3 regions of the Paenibacillus hunanensis genome follow, and region 1 is predicted to be linked to each of the others. Evidence: predicted binding sites of a transcription regulator. Region 1 holds the regulator's gene; each other region holds the start of a gene.
The links. Region 1 encodes Rex, which represses fermentation and respiration genes when NADH is low (regulators of the CRP and FNR family bind a similar motif). Its sites were predicted from a motif close to TTGTGAAATATTTCACAA; they were not measured.
Positions count from the first base shown of each region.

Region 1 (6,587 bases):
TCTGGGGATGCACATGAAATATTTCACATTGGTTCATCCACTGCTGCGTCTGTTCAAGGATAGCAAAAATGGACAGCTCGCTGTATTGCGTCAGCAGCTTGGCTCGTCGGGTAGTGAACGAGCGATGGAATGGGCGATTGCGATCGATAATCTGTATCCTGAGCTGGCAGATGTGAAGGAAGACTGGGACAAGCTGAACGAGCTGCTGTTTGCGCTTTTGCCGCAGCGCAGCGATGCTGGACCAGGGGAAGCCGCTCAGTTTACCTTACGATTGCTACCGGATAAAAAGCCGGAAGAATGGGCACAGATTACCGAGCTAGAGAATCGTATTCATATTGCGCTTAGCCAGATCATCCGTCAGGGTGAGCATATTATGGGTAAGATCAAGGATTCTGACGATATTGTGGATACCGATGGTCTGGTGACGGATGTAACAGGTCTATTTAAGGATCTGGGCGGTGTGCGCGACGATCTGCGTCATTTTGTGAAGCTGGACAGCACGGATACGGTATACTGGTATGAAGCGAATGCAAGCTATCGCAGCAAATCGCTACAGATGTACGCTGTACCGGTAGATGTGAGTGAGCAGCTCAAGGAGCACTTTTTCGATAAAAAGAAAAGTATTATTCTGACCTCAGCCACATTATCGATCGATAAAAACTTCCAGTATATGATCGAGCAGCTAGGACTTAAGGAAGCCGAGCAGCAGGGCAAGCTGAATACGGTCATGCTGGAATCGCCATTTAATTATCGTGAGCAATCGCTCGTGCTCATTCCGCGCGACTTTCCAACCTTGAAGGGAAGCGTCGGTGATGAGCATTTTGTATCAATGCTGGTGGAGTCACTGGCAGAGTCTGCACAGGCGACACGCGGACGAATGCTGGTGCTATTTACATCCTATCGGATGCTCAGGCAGGTGTATGAGCCGCTGAAGGAGAAATTATCTACTAGCGAGATTGCAGTTTTCGGTCAGGGAGTAGATGGTGGCAGTCGTACGAAGCTGACCCGCCGCTTTCAGGAGCATCCGGCATCGGTATTGCTCGGAACGAGTAGCTTCTGGGAAGGCGTCGATATTCCAGGTGAAGCATTGACCTGTCTTGCGATCGTAAGACTACCTTTCCAGCCGCCGAACCATCCGCTCGTTGAAGCGAAAAGCGAACGGCTCAAAAGGGAAAAGAAAAATCCATTCATGAAATTATCTGTGCCACAGGCAGTTATCCGATTCAAACAGGGCTTTGGGCGACTTGTCCGGACGGCAAATGATCGAGGGATCGTGCTTATTTATGATACGCGGGTAATTGAGGCCTATTACGGCAGACACTTCCTGTATTCTCTGCCAGGCCCCAAAATGGAGCATATGTACACCCGTCAAATGATTCCCCGTATTGCCGAATGGTTGAGTGACCGGCCACAGGAGACGGAAGCTGCAAATCAAGAGGGGGAGCAAGCATGAAATCCGAAAAAATATCTGAAGCCGTCGTGCGAAGATTACCTGTCTATCTAAGATATCTGAATGAGCTTCATGCCCGTGAGGTGCCGACAGTATCCTCTCAGGAGCTGGGACAAAAGCTGGATCTGAATCCAGCGCAAATCCGCAAGGATCTAGCCTATTTTGGCGATTTTGGACGTAAAGGTATCGGTTATGATGTATCGTATCTGATCGAGAAGATTCGTCATATTCTCAAGCTGGATCAGCAGATTAATGTGGCGCTGATCGGAGCAGGTAATCTGGGGCATGCCTTATCAAACTACAATGCCTATTTACAGGAGACGATGAAGATTGTCGCTGTATTCGATTCCTATGAGCCGAAGGTGGGCACGAAGATCAACACACTGACCGTCAAGCCGATGAGCGATCTGGCAGAGACGATTCAAGCGAAAGGTATCCGTGTCGGCATCATTACCGTACCGAATACAGAAGCACAGCATGTGGCGGATCAGCTGGTTGAAGCAGGTATTGAAGCGATTTTGAATTTTGCACCGATTATTTTGAGAACACCACCGCATGTGCGTGTGCATACAGCAGATTTTACAACCGATTTGCTCAGTCTGGCTTACTATCTTGAAGACGGAAAGGAATTAGAAGTCAATGAACAACTCTCCGAGTAAATGGATGATTAAAAACGGTATTTTTGCCGTTCTGAATGGACCGAAGCCTGTGCTGCACGGTCATATGGTGATTGAGGACGATCTGATTACTTATATTGGTGAAGAAGAGCCGCAGGTAGAAGAGGATGTAGTCGTTGTCGATGGACGTCATCAATTCTTCATTCCAGGTCTGGTCAACAGTCACGGTCATGCAGCGATGTCACTGCTGCGCGGCTATGGTGATGATCTGGCATTGCAGGTATGGCTGCAAGAGAAAATGTGGCCGATGGAAGCCAAATTCACAAGTGACGATGTATACATCGGAACAGCACTGTCTGTACTGGAAATGCTCAAAGGCGGTACAACGACATTCCTCGATATGTATGATCGTTCGGAGCGTGTCGCTGAGGTTGTTGAGCAATCCGGTATGAGAGCTGTGCTGATGCGTGGTGTTATCGGTCTGTGCTCGGAGGAAGAGCAAACCGAGAAGCTGAATCAGGCGACTCAATTCGTACGTGATTGGCATGGTAAGGCAGATGGACGTATTACGACAATGATGTCTCCACATGCGCCGTATACGTGCCCGCCACAATTTATCGAACGCTTTGTACAGGCAGCACATGATCTGGATGTGCCGCTGCATACACATATGTCCGAGACGATCGCTGAGGTGGAGCAAAATGTACGTGACTACGGTTTGCGTCCAGTTGCTCATCTGGAAAAGCTGGGCGTGTTCACACGTCCAACGCTGCTTGCGCATGCGGTTCATTTGAATGATGAGGAAATTGAAGTGCTAGCGAAGCACAAAGCGACCATTTCCCACAATCCAGGTAGTAACCTCAAGCTGGCAAGCGGTGTAGCACGAGTGCCGGATCTGCTGAAAGCAGGAATCGTTGTATCCCTCGGAACGGATGGCCCGGCAAGCAATAACAACCTGGATATGTTCGAAGAAATGCGTCTGGCTGCCCTGATTCATAAAGGTGTATCTGGTGATCCAACAGCCGTACCTGCAACAGAGGCGCTGCGTATGGGTACAGAATATGGTGCCAAATCGGTATTCCTCGATAACACAGGCAGCTTTGAAGTGGGTATGAAAGCCGATATCACATCGCTGAATATCGATCAGCCACATTTCCTGCCATTCACAGACTTTATTTCCCATACTGTGTACTCTGCAAGCGCTAAGGATGTACTGCATGTATGGGTAGATGGCAAACAGGTAATCAAGGATGGCGTATCGCTGACGCTGGACGAGGAGAAAATCCGTCGTGAAGCGCAGTCGGCCTTTGAAGGCTTGCTCACACGCTGACTTGCAACAGATTAGAAAGGATGGCGTGTCTTGCGAAATTTGGGAACAGGCAAATGGATTGCGATCATTATCACGATTCTCGGACTGATCGTGCTCGGCGTGAATCAGTTCTACGTTCATGTAATGGCCAAGCCGTGGAGCCAGGAGCAGACTGCTCTTGAGATCGCCCAGCAAAATGCCAAGTTGACATCGGTCACACATAGCTACAAGTCGGTGTGGAACGATACTTCCATTTACTGGGTCATTCAAGGTAGTAATGAGCAAAATCAAAATGTAATGGTCTGGGTGAAGTTCAACACTGACGGTACTCCAGCTACAGGCATTAATGCGGTGCATACGGAGCAGACAGCAGGTACAATCACCGAGCAACGGGCAGGAGAGCTATTGCAAAAGGATCTTCCCGGCGCTGAGGTTGTACGCTCAATCCCGGGCTCGTATAACGGCAAATATGCCTGGCAGGTATTTGCCAAGTCAGGCGATCATTACTACTATGTATTTTATAACTTCCGTGACGGTACGAAGCTAGGCGGCCCAATGCAGCTGCCAAACACGCTTACGCCGTAATACCAATCAGATACATCTAAAGTTGTGCATGAAGGTTGAGCGAAAAGGTGGCGATAAGCTTCATCTGTCAGCTGTCAAACTATAGTGTACTGCACCAAGTAAGTTAAACAGTAAAAAACAACCGACTGGAGAGACGAGTATCGTTTCTCCAGTCGGTTGTTTTTGTTGGTTAAGCAAGAGATATAAGGAGATATTCACATTCATTCATATGGCATAGTTAGCGATAAAGATAGAAGTAGTACAAGTTTAAATTGTACTAGAAATATACAATTATCAGCTACTATCAGCCACCTGTCATCTGTATATTCATCCGTGCTGAATAGGTTGGCTTGTTTTAATTGAGGTATTTCATAAGCCTACTTATGCACCGGCTTACGAATTGATATACGCACCAATCAAACTAACTCTAAAAACCATATAGGCTATAACCGAACTAAAAGCCCCATGGACTATAAACAGTTTACAAACGAATGGTCACCAGTATAAATGATGTTCCTTAAACTCTTGCAGGCTCGCCCGATTCAGCAGTAGCCAGTAAGATCGCATTAATTCCGTTCAAAAATGCCAGACCACTCGCTTTGATCACATCCGTATCCATCGCTCTGCCTGTATACAGCTGACCTTCATGCTGGAGCTGAATATGAACGCGTCCAATCGCTTCCTGACCGCTTGAAATGCTGTTGATTTTGTAATGCTTGAGTGTAGCTTCTACGCCAGTCAGCGAGAAAATTGCACTATACAACGCATCGATCGGGCCATCGCCAATCGCGCTGCCGGTATGCAGCACGCCGCCTTTTTTCAGTTGTACCGTTGCGGTTGGCTGCAAGCCACCACTAATCACCTGAAAATGATCCAGCTCGTACAATGGAGACGTAATCTGCTCCTGCTCCTCAGTATCATTCAGCAAAAAGAACAGATCATGGTCATACACTTCTTTTTTACGATCAGCCAGTTCGAGGAAGCGCGCAAACCAGACTTCCAGCTGTTCAGGATCATTGGCAGTATAGCCCAGTCGTGCCATTGCATTTTTAAAAGCGTGACGACCTGAGCGCGCGGTCAACACCAGCTCCATTTCACCAGCACCGACTTGCTCGGGCGACATGATCTCGTACACATTTTTATCCTTCAGCAAGCCGTCCTGGTGAATACCGGAGGAGTGGGCAAAGGCATTTTCGCCTGTAATCGCCTTGTTCACCTGTACATCCAGACCGGTCAAATGCGTCAGCAAGCGAGACGTATTCATAATTTCTTCTGTGCGAATGCGCGTGCTGCACTGGTAACGTTCCTCACGTACTTTTAATGCCATCACGACTTCTTCGAGCGATGTGTTACCGGCACGCTCGCCAAGTCCGTTAATCGTACATTCTACCTTTTGCGCGCCTGCACGAATCGCACTCAGCGTATTGGCAGTAGCCAGACCCAGATCATTATGACAATGGACGCTCAGCATGACTCGATCATCCAGATTTTTCAGGCGATCATTGATGCTGGAGATCAGATGACCGAATTCCTCTGGCTCTGCATAGCCTACTGTATCTGGCACATTAATAATCGTTGCCCCTGCACGAACGACCGCTTCAATCGTTTGCCACAGATATTCGAACTCCGAGCGTGATGCATCCTCTGTGGAATATTGCACATCCGGCATCAGCGTACGTGCATAGCGAACCGCATCCACACCCATTTGCATAACGGCATCACGCGAACGATTAAACTTTTTCTCGACGTGAACGTTAGAGGTTCCCAGTACAATATGGATGAACGGCTGATGAGCATCGCGAATACTCTCATATACGGCATCAATATCGGCTTTGACCGCACGCGCCAGCGCGGTGATCGACATCTGCTGACCAGCGGTGCGAGCAATTTGCTGAACCGCTTCAAAGTCACCACGCGAGGAAGCAGGGAAGCCCGCTTCGATCATATCCACCTGTAAACGCTCGAGCTGCTTGGCAAAAGCCAGCTTCTGCTGCAAATTCATTCGTGCTCCAGGTACCTGTTCACCATCACGCAACGTTGTATCCAATACAATAATATTTCGATTCATCTCATATTCCTCCCAGATTTAGATTGAATGATGCTCGCCTGCTTGCGATCTGCTTGCACTGGCTCGTCAGCCATCGCTCGCATAGTAAGAAGGGGAAAGGGACATCAAAAATAAGTCTTACGCAGGAATCGGGCCCGAATCCAATGCGATGCATTATTACTTCGTTATGTGCTTTTACATGTGGGTTCGATCTGGATGTAAGGTAGTCATGCTACCCATGTATATCAAGCGAGCCTATCCACATCCGGAATATGGACAGCAAAAAGCCCCGTCTCCATAATAGAGACGGGGCATAACCCGCGGTACCACTCTAGTTAATCGCCAGCTTGCAGCGATTCAGCTCATTCGATGGCGAACACCATCTATCCCTATAACGGGGGAACCCGGCTCACCCTACATATCAGGCGGCTGCTCATAGACCAGTTCGGAATGATTCCACTACCGCTTCTCACCAACCAGCGGCTCTCTGAAAGAATCCTCATTCGTACTTCTTCTACTCATTGCATTTGATTATGTTCCAGCTGTGTAAATTTGTTACATAATGTAGCATAATATTTTATGAGAAAGCAAGTGTTTTAT
Region 1 is NZ_CP139194.1:2,325,757-2,332,343, forward strand. It holds gene dinG (ATP-dependent DNA helicase DinG) at 1-1,453, shown strand, start outside; gene SK066_RS09525 (redox-sensing transcriptional repressor Rex) at 1,450-2,109, shown strand; gene SK066_RS09530 (amidohydrolase) at 2,090-3,397, shown strand; gene SK066_RS09535 (cell wall elongation regulator TseB-like domain-containing protein) at 3,428-3,961, shown strand; gene SK066_RS09540 (2-isopropylmalate synthase) at 4,458-6,008, opposite strand; T-box leader at 6,287-6,518, opposite strand.

Region 2 (6,587 bases), 1.1 Mb from region 1:
TTTTTGGTCAGATACAGCAGTGTGCCAAGTGGCAAACCGATCAATATCGCCGCGGCAAGCGAAATGCCGACCATCGTAAACGTTTCCCCGATTGCACGCCAGATTTCATGCTGATACCGTTCCAGCATTTCTCCAAGTGTTCGTGATCCACTCATGTTGGTTCACCGCCCTGCTCGGTAGACTCCGATTGACCGAGTAGCTGTTCGCGATATGACAATGTATAGTCAGGTGCAGGTGCAAAGCCATGCTGTGCACGCGAATAGCTCTCCGTAATGCGTCCGTGCTCCATGACGGACACCGTGTGGCAGATACTTTTGACCACATCCATCTCATGTGTAACGATCACAATCGTAACGCCCAGCTCCTCATTGATCTGCTTTAACAGCTGCAAAATGCCTGCTGTTGTCGCTGGATCGAGTGCGGAGGTAGGCTCATCGCATAGCAGTACCTGCGGACGATTCGCAATCGCACGAGCAATCGCTACCCGCTGACGTTGCCCACCACTCAGCTGCGCTGGATACGCATTCAGCCGATCTTGCAAGCCTACCTGCTCCAGACATTCATGAACACGGAGCTTACGCTCGATTCCCTTCATACCAGCAAGCTCTAACGGCGCGGCTACATTGCCGCTAACATTGCGATTATGCACCAGATTGAATTGCTGAAAAATCATACCGATCCCTTGCCGTACTTCCCGTAGCTTCCGCTCTGATAATGCCGTCAGCTCTTGACCAGCGACGATAACGCGTCCTGCATCTGGTCGCTCCAGCATATTGATCATGCGCAGCAGCGTCGACTTCCCGGCACCACTACTGCCTACAATGCCATGAATGCCGCCAGCCTCGATATGCAGATCGATCTCCTGCACCGCTGCCTGCCCTACACCAACCGAACCAAAATATTTACTCACGCCTTCCAGCGTAATCATTCGCTCTCCCTCCTCTGCCTCAACCCGGACCGATGAGGTGCTATTCCTGCCGTCCATTGCTACTGTATATCAAATGATGTGGCATCCCGTCAAAGTGTATTACTATTTTATCATATCTGTTATAGCCTACACTCCTGCTACATTATAAGCAAAGTGATCTGCTGTGTCACTAATTTTCGGTGGTTTAGTTGGTGAAGGGATGATGAAGATTGTCCGAGGTACTGCTGAGGAGAATCGTTCGGAGGGATGATGTGAAAATTTTTAGCGAGGGCTTGGCTTGATCAGAGAACTGGATCAGAGAAATAGAAAAGACGCAGGCTGCTATGTCCCTGAGGGATAAAGCAGCTTGCGTCCGGGTTATTGTGTTACTTGTTCTTTTGTTTATTAACTATGGTGCGTTGGCATACATCACTTCCGGGAAGGAATAAGGGGACGGACTCTGGTCTCGCACAGAAATCTACGGAGTAGGAGTAAAATGTAGATTCCTGAGCTCCAAAAGCGGTAAGATATTTTGCTTTGCAAAACTCACTTTTTCATTGAATCCTGTGTTAGGAAGTCGCTAACACGGTAAGTCGTCCTTTCCCCTTATTTCCTCCCCTCCGTTCAGTGCTTTTCGCATCGAGAAGTTGTAAAACTAGCAGTAAACATTAGTTTTTTTAGCTTCAGTTACATTTGTTATAAGATTGCTATAACTAAACATGCTATTCGAATCTTATAAAATAACTGTTACTCACTCTATGCGCTGACACTAAAAAAATGAAGTAACTAACCACAATCAGCAATCGATCCTTGCACAGAACGGAAGGCAGAGAACGATGTCAAAAGACCGACCTTTAAGCCGGGATGCCTAGTGTTAGTGATCTTCTAACACGGGGTTCCATGAAAAGGGATTTTTGCAAAGCAAAATATCTTACCGTTTCATCTGCTTTCTTCCTATTCGGAGTATCCCGGCTTAACCGGAGGTCGTTGGCATGTTCTCTGCCTGGAGTGGTTGCTGCGACGAACATTTTAATACGTGTACCTATTCATCCAACCTTACAATCCAATCCAAACCATTCCTTGCTCAACCTTGACCGGAAACGTCCGAACTTGTCCCTCATCAGGCGCCTGTACCATTCCAGTACTCAGATCAATTTGCCAATCATATAGCGGATCGTACAGAATGTGACCGGATACGATACCTTCGGCGATAGGGCCACCTTTCGGATGAGGGTTACGATTTTCGAGTGCAAAGACATGATCATCAGAGGTGCGGAATACAGCGATTTCCCGTCCTTCCAGAATGATTACGCGTCCGATTCGACTCAGGAATTCATCCAGTGTGCCTGCTTGATAAAATGTTTGGGTCATGTTCATAGTGTTCAGCCTCCTTTTGCGTTATACGTTTGTTTTCGTTCCAAATAGCGCTGTCCGTGTTGGTTCATCATGCAGCACTTTTTGCCATGGGTCTTCAAGCTGAGCCAATGCGATATTGACGCGTTCGATTAATTGTTGACGGTTATCCGTATCATCCAGAATAGCAGCCTTGATCTGATCCAGTCCCATACGTTCGACCCATTCCGAGGTGCGTTCGAGGTATTTACCAGTTTCGCGGTAGTATTGAATGATCGCGCCGCACAGATCGATCAGCTCTTCATCAGTTTTAACCTTGCAGAACGAATCAGCCAGACGTGCTTTGATCCCACCGTTACCACCGATAAAGATCTCCCAGCCGCCATCGTTACCAACGATACCGATATCCTTGGTGCACGATTCAGCGCAGTTACGTGGACAGCCGTTGACTGCCATTTTGAATTTGGCAGGGAAGTCGAGACGTTCAAATCGCTGTTCCAGCGATGCGCCCATGCCCATCGAATCCTGTGTACCGAAGCGGCAGAACTGCGAACCAACGCAGGTTTTAACGGTACGTAGCGATTTGGCATATGCATAGCCTGATGGCATATCCAGCTCTGCCCAGACGAGCGGCAGGTCTTCTTTTTGCACACCGATCAGGTCGATCCGCTGTCCGCCTGTCATTTTCACAGCTTTCACATTATATTTGACCGATACATCGGCGATCTTTTTCAAGTCTTCCGGTGTCGTTACGCCACCATACATCCGTGGAACAACGGTATACGTACCGTCCTTCTGGATATTGGCGTTCATACGCTCGTTTACGAAGCGCGATTCCTTTTCATCCTGATATTCTACCGGATGGATCATACCGAGGTAGTAGTTAATAGCTGGACGGCATTTCGAGCAGCCCTCTGGATTTTTCCATTCCATCACATTCATGACTTCTTTGATCGTTTTTAAGCCCTTGTCGCGAATGGCAGCAACGATCTCGTCGCGACTATGAGTTGTGCACCCGCAGATGCCCTGACTTGAAGCTACAGTTGCACCGTCACCAAGTACGAATTGCAGAATCTGCTCTACCACTGGTTTACAGCCACCACATGAGCGAGTCGCACCCGTACATGCTTTAATCTCGTCTACGCTCGTTAGCCCTTTATCCTGAATTGCACTGACGATATCTAGCTTGGTGACACCGTTACAGCCGCAGACAATTTCATCATCTGCCATCGTTTCGACCGATGCTTTTTTCTTACCATGACTGCAACCACCTGTGCCCATTAGCTCCGCATATAGCTCGTCTGTCATCGGCGCACCATCACGAATTAACTTTTGCAGCTGTGCCGAATCGTTAATATCGCCAAACAATACTGCGCCGACGATGATGTTATCCTGTAAAATAATTTTTTTGTACGTCTTCTTCCAATCATCGCGAGCGGTAATAACCGATTGCTGTTCATTTTCAATAAACACACCTGCCGAGAACACATCAACACCGGAGATTTTCAGCTTGGTCGATACAGTCGAGCCTTCATACGGCTGTGTATCCAATCCGCAAATATGCTTTGCCAGCACCATGCCCTGTTCAAACAATGGAGCAACCAACCCGTAGCAATTGCCGCGATGCTGTACACATTCGCCGACAGCATAGACGTTAGGCATCGATGTTTGCAAATAGTCGTTCACGAGAATGCCGCGCTCCGTTTCGATTCCACTATTGCGCGCTACTGCCGTATTCGGACGAATCCCTGCTGCCATCACGACAAAGTCCGCTTCCAGTGTAGTACCATCGTTGAACAGCAGACGCTCTACGCGCTCGCCACCTTGTAGCTCAGCAGTCTGTGCACCCATTTTGAATTGGATGCCCTGTGATTCCAGTTCCTTTTTCAGCATCACAGCAGCGACCGAATCCAGCTGGCGCTCCATCAGATCATTCATCAGGTGCACAACCGTAACATCCATACCCAGACTGACCAGACCTTTTGCAGCTTCCAGACCGAGCAATCCGCCACCGATCACTGCGGCTTTCGGATAAGTCGCAGCGGCTTCCATCATCTGATGACAATCTGCAATATCACGGAATCCGACTACGCCCTGTTTATCATGACCCGGAATAGGTAGAATCAGCGAGCTAGAACCGGTAGCGATAATGACTTTGTCATATGGAATTGGGTCACCTTTATCCGTGATGATGCAGTGATTGTCCGCATCGATCGCAGTCACGGTGACACCAGTATGCAGGGTAATGCCATTCTCTGCATACCATTCGCGGCTATTCAGTACGATATCATCAATCGTCTGGCTGCCTTCCAGTACATAAGACAACATGATCCGGTTATAGTTTGGATGCGGCTCACTACCGATAATGGTAATCTCGTAGTTGCCTCCCAGCTTGATGATCTGTTCCAGTGTCGCTACCCCTGCCATACCATTACCGATCAGGACGAGTCGTTCGCGTGTTGCTGTCATTGCAATTCCCCCATTGCGTTTATAGTGGTGTTGTAATTGATCTACATTGTGGCTTGTTCTATAATGTGGTTCATTCTGTGTTCAAAGCGTCGAAGCATCTATAAATATCCCACAACTACGTTATATATTTCACAATCTTTAATATCTAAAATTGGAGCTTTTTATATGTTTAGTATACTGCTGCACAATGGGAGGTGATGTGATCTAGATCACCTTACTTTTCCACTTTTAGTTATGTTTTTACCTTTAAAATTCATATAACAACGAAAATAAAAGACAGAGTCTATTTCGACCTCTGTCCCTGTTTATTTTAAAATTGAACAAATCGTGACTATTGATAGGAGGCGGTACAGACGCGCAATAGTTCACTCGTTTGTGTTAGCTTCCAGCTAAAAGCGTCGGCTCCAAAGCAAGCTCACCTTCATCCAGCACACGTATGCCATGGCGACGAAATAGTGCTGCTGTTAAACCCGCTCCATCGATCTTATTTCCGCTAAAGGTACCATCGTACACCATCCGACTGCCACAGGAAGGACTATTCGCTTTCAGCACAGCTACAGTTACACCCGCTTGCTGTGCTTGTTCCAGTGCGATATAGGCGCCTTGCTTGAATGCTTCGGTCACCTCGACACCAGTAGTCGTCACAACGCGTGCTATTCCTGCCCATACATCGTCTGCGGTTCCGCCTACGATCTCAGCTGGCTCGCGTGGTGTGGACAGACCGCCAAGCACCTCCGGGCAAAAGACGACAGCCTGTCCGGTAGATAGCAATTCTTCCAGCGCCTGAACTAGATTGCTGCCTCCATCATATCGACAAGGTGTACCGATCAGACATGCACTAATTCCGATCATTTCTATTCCTCCTTGCTCACCATCTCATCGGTAAAGCCTTCCACACTATATTCAGCATTTTGCTCCGGCTCATCAAATTGCTCCTCCATTCGCTGCTCGTCCGCAAGGCTTTGAATATCCTCAGAGCTGATACTAATATAGCGGTATCCATTTTCCTGCTGTCTGCGTAGTGCCTCCTGCTTGAAGAAGCGCGGACTTCCTTCCCCTGCATCCTCATCGTATACCAGAATAAGACCATCGGTTTTACGAAATAATAGCTCGTCCCGTGCTTTGAATTGCCAGATGCCTTCATAGGGGCGATTACTCACCACACCATGAAAATCAATCTGCTTCAAAATGCCCTCATAATATTCCTTCTTATCATCGCTCCAGCGTTCCTCTGGACTGGCAAATGCAGATAGGATCGAAATCCGTAATTGCGGATAGTCTTTTTTCAGCTCGATCGCTTCCTCACATGCCCACAGATCGACACCGTATTGTCCCGGCGTGATCACCCATTCCAGGCCTTCCTCCAGCAGCGGAACGAGCTTGCTTCGAATCGCCTGCCGGATATATGGGATACCTTCATGCTTCTGGTTGAAAATATTCAGCTCATGCGCCCGGTAGCCCGTAACCAGTATATTTTTCATACGCTAGCGTCCCCTGCTTTCGTGTTCATTGTGTAGGTGTAGCCACTCGTATCATCATACCATGATGACCTCGCTATATAGATAAAATCACCTTTTCGCCATGGCAAACATAACAAACATAACAGTCATGACAAAACAGGTAAACAGATAAAAAGACCCTTTCGGCTCCAGTGAGCGCTGCAAAGGGTCTTTGTGTACTGCCTTATGTGTACAGCTTATCCGAATACGATATTCGGCAAACGCAAAATGGAATGAGCAATTACGTCCCCATCTTTTTGCGTTGATTGTTTACTTTTTTGGTCATCTGGCTGGTCATCTTTTTCGTACCTGTTGATTGTAGACCACCTGCACCTTTACCCTGGTTTTGCTTCTTTTGT
Region 2 is NZ_CP139194.1:1,196,769-1,203,355, reverse strand. It holds gene SK066_RS04770 (methionine ABC transporter permease) at 1-155, opposite strand, end outside; gene SK066_RS04765 (methionine ABC transporter ATP-binding protein) at 152-928, opposite strand; gene nirD (nitrite reductase small subunit NirD) at 1,964-2,284, opposite strand; gene nirB (nitrite reductase large subunit NirB) at 2,306-4,729, opposite strand; gene SK066_RS04750 (2-thiouracil desulfurase family protein) at 5,108-5,581, opposite strand; gene SK066_RS04745 (SLOG family protein) at 5,584-6,210, opposite strand; gene SK066_RS04740 (hypothetical protein) at 6,470-6,587, opposite strand, start outside.
Region 2: the regulator Rex is predicted to act here: its motif matches at 4,847-4,864, upstream of nirB (nitrite reductase large subunit NirB).

Region 3 (6,587 bases), 1.6 Mb from region 1:
AACAATAGGCTCACAATCGCCAGCCAGCCGATCATAAACGATACCTTTTTACGTAGAAAGCGATCGAATAGCAGGAATAGTACGGCTTCAAAAATAGACGAAGCGAATACCGCCCATCCGACCATACTTTTCGACCCACCCAGCTCGATTACATACAGCGATAGGAAGGTGCTGTTCATCATATTGGGAATTGCGACCAGCACGCCCAGTATAATAAAGCCGATAAAATACAGATTGCTACCGATCTGCTTTAACGTTTTCCAGTTGATCGGAGCAGCACCACCGGATAAACGCTCCTGCGGTGGTAATACGAGCATGAGCAGAATGGCCACCAGCAGGAGCGCGGTAAACACAATCCCGATGCGAGGCACGCCCAGCTGATCAATGACAGGCCCGGCAACGACGGCTGTCAGCGCCCATCCGAGCGAGCCATACAATCGGAAGCCGCCGAATTTATACGGCGTTCCATCGATATAGTTCAGAATCAATGTACTCGATTGCGCGAACATCGGTGTTTGAAAAAAGAAAAAGCAGGTCATCACAATATAAATAAGCGTATAATTTTCCACATTAAAGACGATCTGTACAAGCACAAGTGTACCGATCATCATCGTAAGCAGCACAAAGCGTACATTTTGCATCCGGTCACCGAGATAGCCCCAGAATGGATTCGCAAATAGCGATACAAAAGGTCCAATCGCCATCAATGCACCAATCTCACTCTGGCTCATGCCGATATCTTGCAAATAAAGCTGAAAGAAGCTGGTGAAGATCACCATCGTTCCATAAATGAAGAACGTATACCAGCGAAGGGTGAGAAAAGGCGATTTAGAAGGTATAGAGCTCAAGAGACGACAATCCTTTCAAGGCGACATTTAGTTCACTTTATCATTTGTTGAAAGGGGATACAAACCATTTCCAGCCAATTTCACCTAACTATGGATTGGAGAAGTGACAAAAGAAATAGCAACTGTGAGCGTGTGCATTTTCGTCCTTCATTTTTGGACTATAGGATTGCGCTGTATGTATAATGAACAGGTGAGGGGCTAGAAGTAGAAACAGACATACCAATGCATACAGGGAATGTATTCAAGATCAAAGTATTAGATAAAGTATGAGATAGATAAGTATACATACAACATAACCGAGATGATGGAAGCATCCTATCTCGATAGGAGGAAGGCATATGAAGCAGAAGGTAGCAGGCATTCTACTGGCTGGTGGGCAATCTAGCCGCATGGGCAGGGATAAGGCGATGCTAGATATCGGGGGCAAGCCGGTCATTCAGCGTGTAGCAGATACATTACTGCAATGCACACCTGATGTCTGTCTGGCGGTAGCGAATGAAGGCGATTATCGATTTTTGAATTTGCCAGTAGCCGCTGATGAGTACCCAGGATATGGACCTTTAGCAGGCATCTATGCCGGAATGAAGCATATCAAAGCAGAGTGGTATCTCGTCGCAGCTTGTGATATGCCATTTAGCAGTGTGGATTTAATGCACAATATGTTGGAAATAGCGATTGACATGCATGGAGATAGAGAGGGTATTCCGATCAGTCAGGCTGTAGTACCTACGTATCAGGATCGTATGCATCCGTTATATGCGGTCTATCATCGCACCGTAATGCCAGCACTCAAGAAGGCATTGGAGCACAAACAGCTTAAAGTGATGGATTGGGTGGAGCAGCATAATCTGGGAGAAATACCACTAGAAGGGCAATTGCCTGATAGTCAGGATGGATTCCTAGAATCCTGCGATATAACGCCATGGTGCCTCTACAATATGAATGATCCAGAAGCCTATGAGCAAGCAAGACGGATGCATATTTTAAAAGAAATGCCCGGCAATTAAGCGATCTGCCGGGCATTATGACCATTTTATGAACGTATAAGCAAAATGCCCATATCGCTTGTGATATCGGTTACAATATAAGTAAGCCAAAACATAACTACGCAATACAGTTGGATATGGCAGTATGATAAGTATTATTTATCAAGCTGATTACTATCATAACGCACATCCATCATTATGGTAGTGAATAAAATCACAAGGAGTGTATTTCAGATGGCAGTGAATACGGAAGTGAAAATGAGCATCGATTGGTTGTACAGTCGGGTAATCACGTATCGTTTGTTAAGTGAAATGCTACAGCGCAAGCCAACCCTGTCCAAGCTGATCGAATGGCGCCGGGATGCCGGACGCATTCAGCAGCTGTCTGCTCGCTCGTATTCCCTGCTGTCTGAACTGGAACAGACACCACTCGCTACAATTATTCAGTCGGCGACAGAGCATGCGACAGCATATGAACGGCTGCTGAGCGCCGATCAGAGGGAAGAGCATCTGCGTGCTGCGCATTATGTATGTGGTGGGCAGGAACGCTGTGGATACGAGGCGATCTTGAACTCGGTCTATGCACGCGCAGGTATTGCCTTTAAAAAGATGGAGCATGAGTCGGATGACCATATTGGAATTGAGCTGGAATTCATGTCTCTGCTAGCAGAGCGTCTGGCAGAGAGTGAGAAGCGTCCATTAGAGCAGGCGGCGGTCATTCAGGCGCAGCTTGATTTTATCGAGCATTATCTGCTCGTCTGGACAGATAAGATGGGAGCATGGCTTGCTGAGACTGCACCGGGTTCACTATATGAGCAATGGGGCACGATGCTGTACGATTATTTGCGACAGGATATGAACGATCTGCGGCAGTATGCTGTTCAGCTGCATGAGCATGCGTGAGAGTAGGCTTCCAGCAGATATGGATGAGTACATGAATTTTCATATTCAATTATGATCCTGGCACGTACAAGAGCACCAATCGATCCTGTTCGTGCCTTCGATTTTCCAACCAATATAAACAAGCTATACGATGATAAAGAAGCGCTCGATCATGAAGATAGTCATCGAGCGCTTCTTATGTATGAGCAACTTGGTTAGCCAGCGAATAAGAGGACTTCATGCGTCTCCTCGTTTTAAGCTTATAATGATCTCAAACATAACAATTTACGGTATGAATATAAATAATTCTGCAAATCGTCACAAAATTATTTGTAAGCGGATTCAAATAAGCATAAATAGTCTAATGGAGTAATAAAGGAGGTTTGCACCTTGAGCCACTACAGGGAGATACTGCCAAAGATCATCGTCAGATCATGTGATCGGACGAGGGAATTCCCTTCGCTCGATTGGGCAAGACAGTATGCGCTAAAGGAACTGGTCCCGCAAGAGATTAATTTTGTCGTTAGCGATCAGCAAACCGGTGAGATTTTTATGGATGTACGCTTTGCAGCACGAACCACAACAACAATCCCCTGAGCCTCAGGCTACAGGGGATTGTTCGATCTGAATATCATTACCGATTTGCATCACATCATCTGTATCGATCCAGCCAGCGGCAGGTTGCAAGGCACAGGCGCTACCACATGCCGTACCTAGTCGTAGCATCGCACGGGTCGAACCCCCACGACTGGCAGAGACGATCATGCCTGCCATCATCGCATCTCCACTACCGAGCGCACTGCGAATAGATAGACGCGGCACACGAATCTGGTAAAAGGAGCCGGTGGAGCGTTCCGCTGCAATCGCACCTTCCGCGCCAAGCGAGATCACCGGTAGCTCGATACCATGATCCATCATCGCGGTTAGCGCCTGATGCAGACGTTCCTGCCGATTACTGCTATCCTGTGCGATACCTGCCCATTCACAGGCCTCCTGCTCATTCGGCTTCACCATATACGGTGCTGCTTTCATACCGTGCATCAATGCTTCACCGCTACTATCGAGCGCGGTGCCCGCTCCATTGCGACGTGCAATTTCGATCAGTCGTACATACACATCAGATGGACAATGCTGGGGCAGACTACCGGAGAAGAGCACCCAGCTAGAGCAGGCTGCCAGCTCCGCCACGGTTTGCTCCAGCAGATCCAGTTGTTCAGCCGTAACGGTTGGAGCTTGCTCGATCAGCTCGGTTTGTGTACGGCGGCTTTGATCGAGAACGGTAATTGCGAGCCTCGTCTCGCCCTCTGCTTCGGTAAATCGGCAACCGACCTGCTCCTGTCGCAATAACGACACCAGCTTGCGTCCATTATGCCCGGCGATCAGCCCAGTAGCCGTAACCGGTTCGCCCAATTGCTGGATGATGCGTGCGGCGTTGACGCCTTTGCCGCCAGGTAGTGTAATCGCATCCTCAATACGATGAACGGTATTTGGACGCAGGGAAGGCACCTGATAAATAACATCAAGTGCCGTATTCAATGTTACTGTCGTAATCATGCCAACTACTCCTTCAACCTGCGAAAGTCATTGCTGGATTGGCGTTTACTTCATCTATGCTGCCGTTTGTATAAGTAAACGGCAGACGGATCGTCACGCAATAAGCTTCAAGCCTACTGCGGACGTAATAATCATCGCGATGAACAGGATGCGCAATCCGCTTCTTGCTTCATTATACATGAGCATGCCTACCAATGCGCCACCGACTGTTCCGATTCCTGTCCATACCGCATAAGCGGTTCCCATCGAAATGCCATTCATGGCAATCGTCAAAAAGGAGAAGCTACCGACAAACGCGATCACCATCATCATCAGATTGAGGATCGAGCGCTGCCGAATGATTCGATTCATCGAGATAACGCCGAATACTTCAAATGCGCCAGCGATGACCAGACTCAGCCAGTACATGATGCTTCACCTGCCTTTGTGTTTGCTTTTGTCTGTGCTTCTGCTGTTTTGTGATCCTTATCCGTAACAAGCTTCAAGCCGATCACGCCAGCGAGCAGTAGTAAAATAAGTGCAATCTTCGTCCACTGAATCGGCTCGCCGAAAATAATCATCTCTGCCGCCACCGTACCTCCTGTACCCAGTCCAGTAAACACGGCATAGACCGTGCCAACAGGCAGACGACGCGATGCCTGAATAATCAGATAAAAGCTAAGCGCGATACCTATCGCGGTCAATGTCCATTCCCCAGCTGTAGCGGCATGCTTCAGCCCGGATACCCACACAACCTCGATCAGTCCGCCAATAAATACATAAAGCCAATTGCGATTCATACGGTGTTACCCCTTTCCAATAATTCCATTCCAATAGATCGGCCAGGTCGCATCCAGTCGCTGGATCGAGCGTTGCTCCTGACCATACAAAACCTCCAGCAAAATGCCATCCGCACAGGTTAGATAAGCTCGCGCCGCCTGCATAGCCGATACGGAGCAATTTAAATTTTCCTTATGCAGATTATGTTCAAATAGTCGCACCAGTTGATTTTCCATCGTATCCAGCATGTGATAGATGAGCGGCATCACTTCATGCTCTAGCTCCTTGGGTGGGAAGAAGGACATGCGCATCACGAACTTGATCGTATCATCAGAGCGATATAGCTTCTGCATATGCTCCAGCAATCCATGTAGCTTGTACTCCAGCGTATGGTGATGATGTGCCAGCATATAACGCTTGAGCGAATGCTGCTGCACACGCGACGCACGATGAAGCACCTTCATGAACAGGTCTGCTTTGCTATTAAAATGCGCATAGATCGATGGCTTTTTGATGCCTGCTTCGGCTGCGATCTTGGCGAGTGAAGCTCCTTCATAACCATCACGAGCAAAATGGGAAAGTCCAATCTGTAGCAGCTGCTGTTTTACATTCATTATTTACACCTACCTAACGGTCGTTAGGTAAATATTAAAGCAATCGAATTTTAAAGTCAACCCTGTGCTTTTGAATGGTTTTTAATGAAAAGTATAAAGAATAACAGGGGAGCTATATAAGTGGCTATATTATTTGTGAGCCGCTCTATAGCAGAAAGTTGTGTATGAGAGATTGTGTATGAGAGAGTAGTGCCTAATCTACACACAGCGGTGGATGAAGACGCACCCTACTTTCGTTTAACATGAAAATAGAGAGGTCATTGGAGCGACCTCTCTGCTGATGAAGGATAGTTGTAATAGGGCAAAAACGATGAAGGATGACTACGTCAACTTTAAAACGTAGTAAATCCAAGAATCAGCTGTAAGCGATATGCGATGTCCTTGAGCCATGTGGTCTGCTCCTGATACATGCTTAGCGGTAAGGTATATTGCTCCCCATCATTGTTCCACAGCATATTGAAGTAGCTATTCACCTCAAGCATGAGTGGATTTTGATTTGATGCGCTGATCCACAGGTCATTTTCCAGATTATAATCCTTCAGATTGCGTGGGGTGAAGTTGGAAGAACCACCGATAATCAGGTCTTTGCCATCAGGCTTATGGATGTACATCAGCTTCGTATGATACTGCTCATCCGTGGTGTTATACCAGCGAATGCCGATTCGTCCACCAGACTTCTCGTTTAGCTCGGCGGCGACAGGGCGATTAGGAATACCGATCTTATCCTGTCCAAAGGCATTCTGGTTGGGGTCCAGAATAAGCTTGATCGTCACACCGCGCTGATCAGCTGCGAGTAGCTCCTTGGTCACTTCTGGGTCGGCTAGATAGAACATGCCCATCCATAGCGTATCGCCCTTTTTCGTATCATTGATCGCTTCTAGCAAACGGCTGTATACCTTGCCTTCGGTAATATAACGAAGCTGAATCGGATCGGAAGTAGACAC
Region 3 is NZ_CP139194.1:766,152-772,738, forward strand. It holds gene SK066_RS03020 (MFS transporter) at 1-779, opposite strand, end outside; gene mobA (molybdenum cofactor guanylyltransferase) at 1,187-1,855, shown strand; gene SK066_RS03030 (TorD/DmsD family molecular chaperone) at 2,069-2,737, shown strand; gene SK066_RS03035 (1-phosphofructokinase family hexose kinase) at 3,317-4,270, opposite strand; gene SK066_RS03040 (DMT family transporter) at 4,364-4,678, opposite strand; gene SK066_RS03045 (DMT family transporter) at 4,666-5,049, opposite strand; gene SK066_RS03050 (TetR/AcrR family transcriptional regulator) at 5,056-5,643, opposite strand; gene SK066_RS03055 (phospholipase D family protein) at 5,976-6,587, opposite strand, start outside.
Region 3: the regulator Rex is predicted to act here: its motif matches at 2,037-2,054, upstream of SK066_RS03030 (TorD/DmsD family molecular chaperone).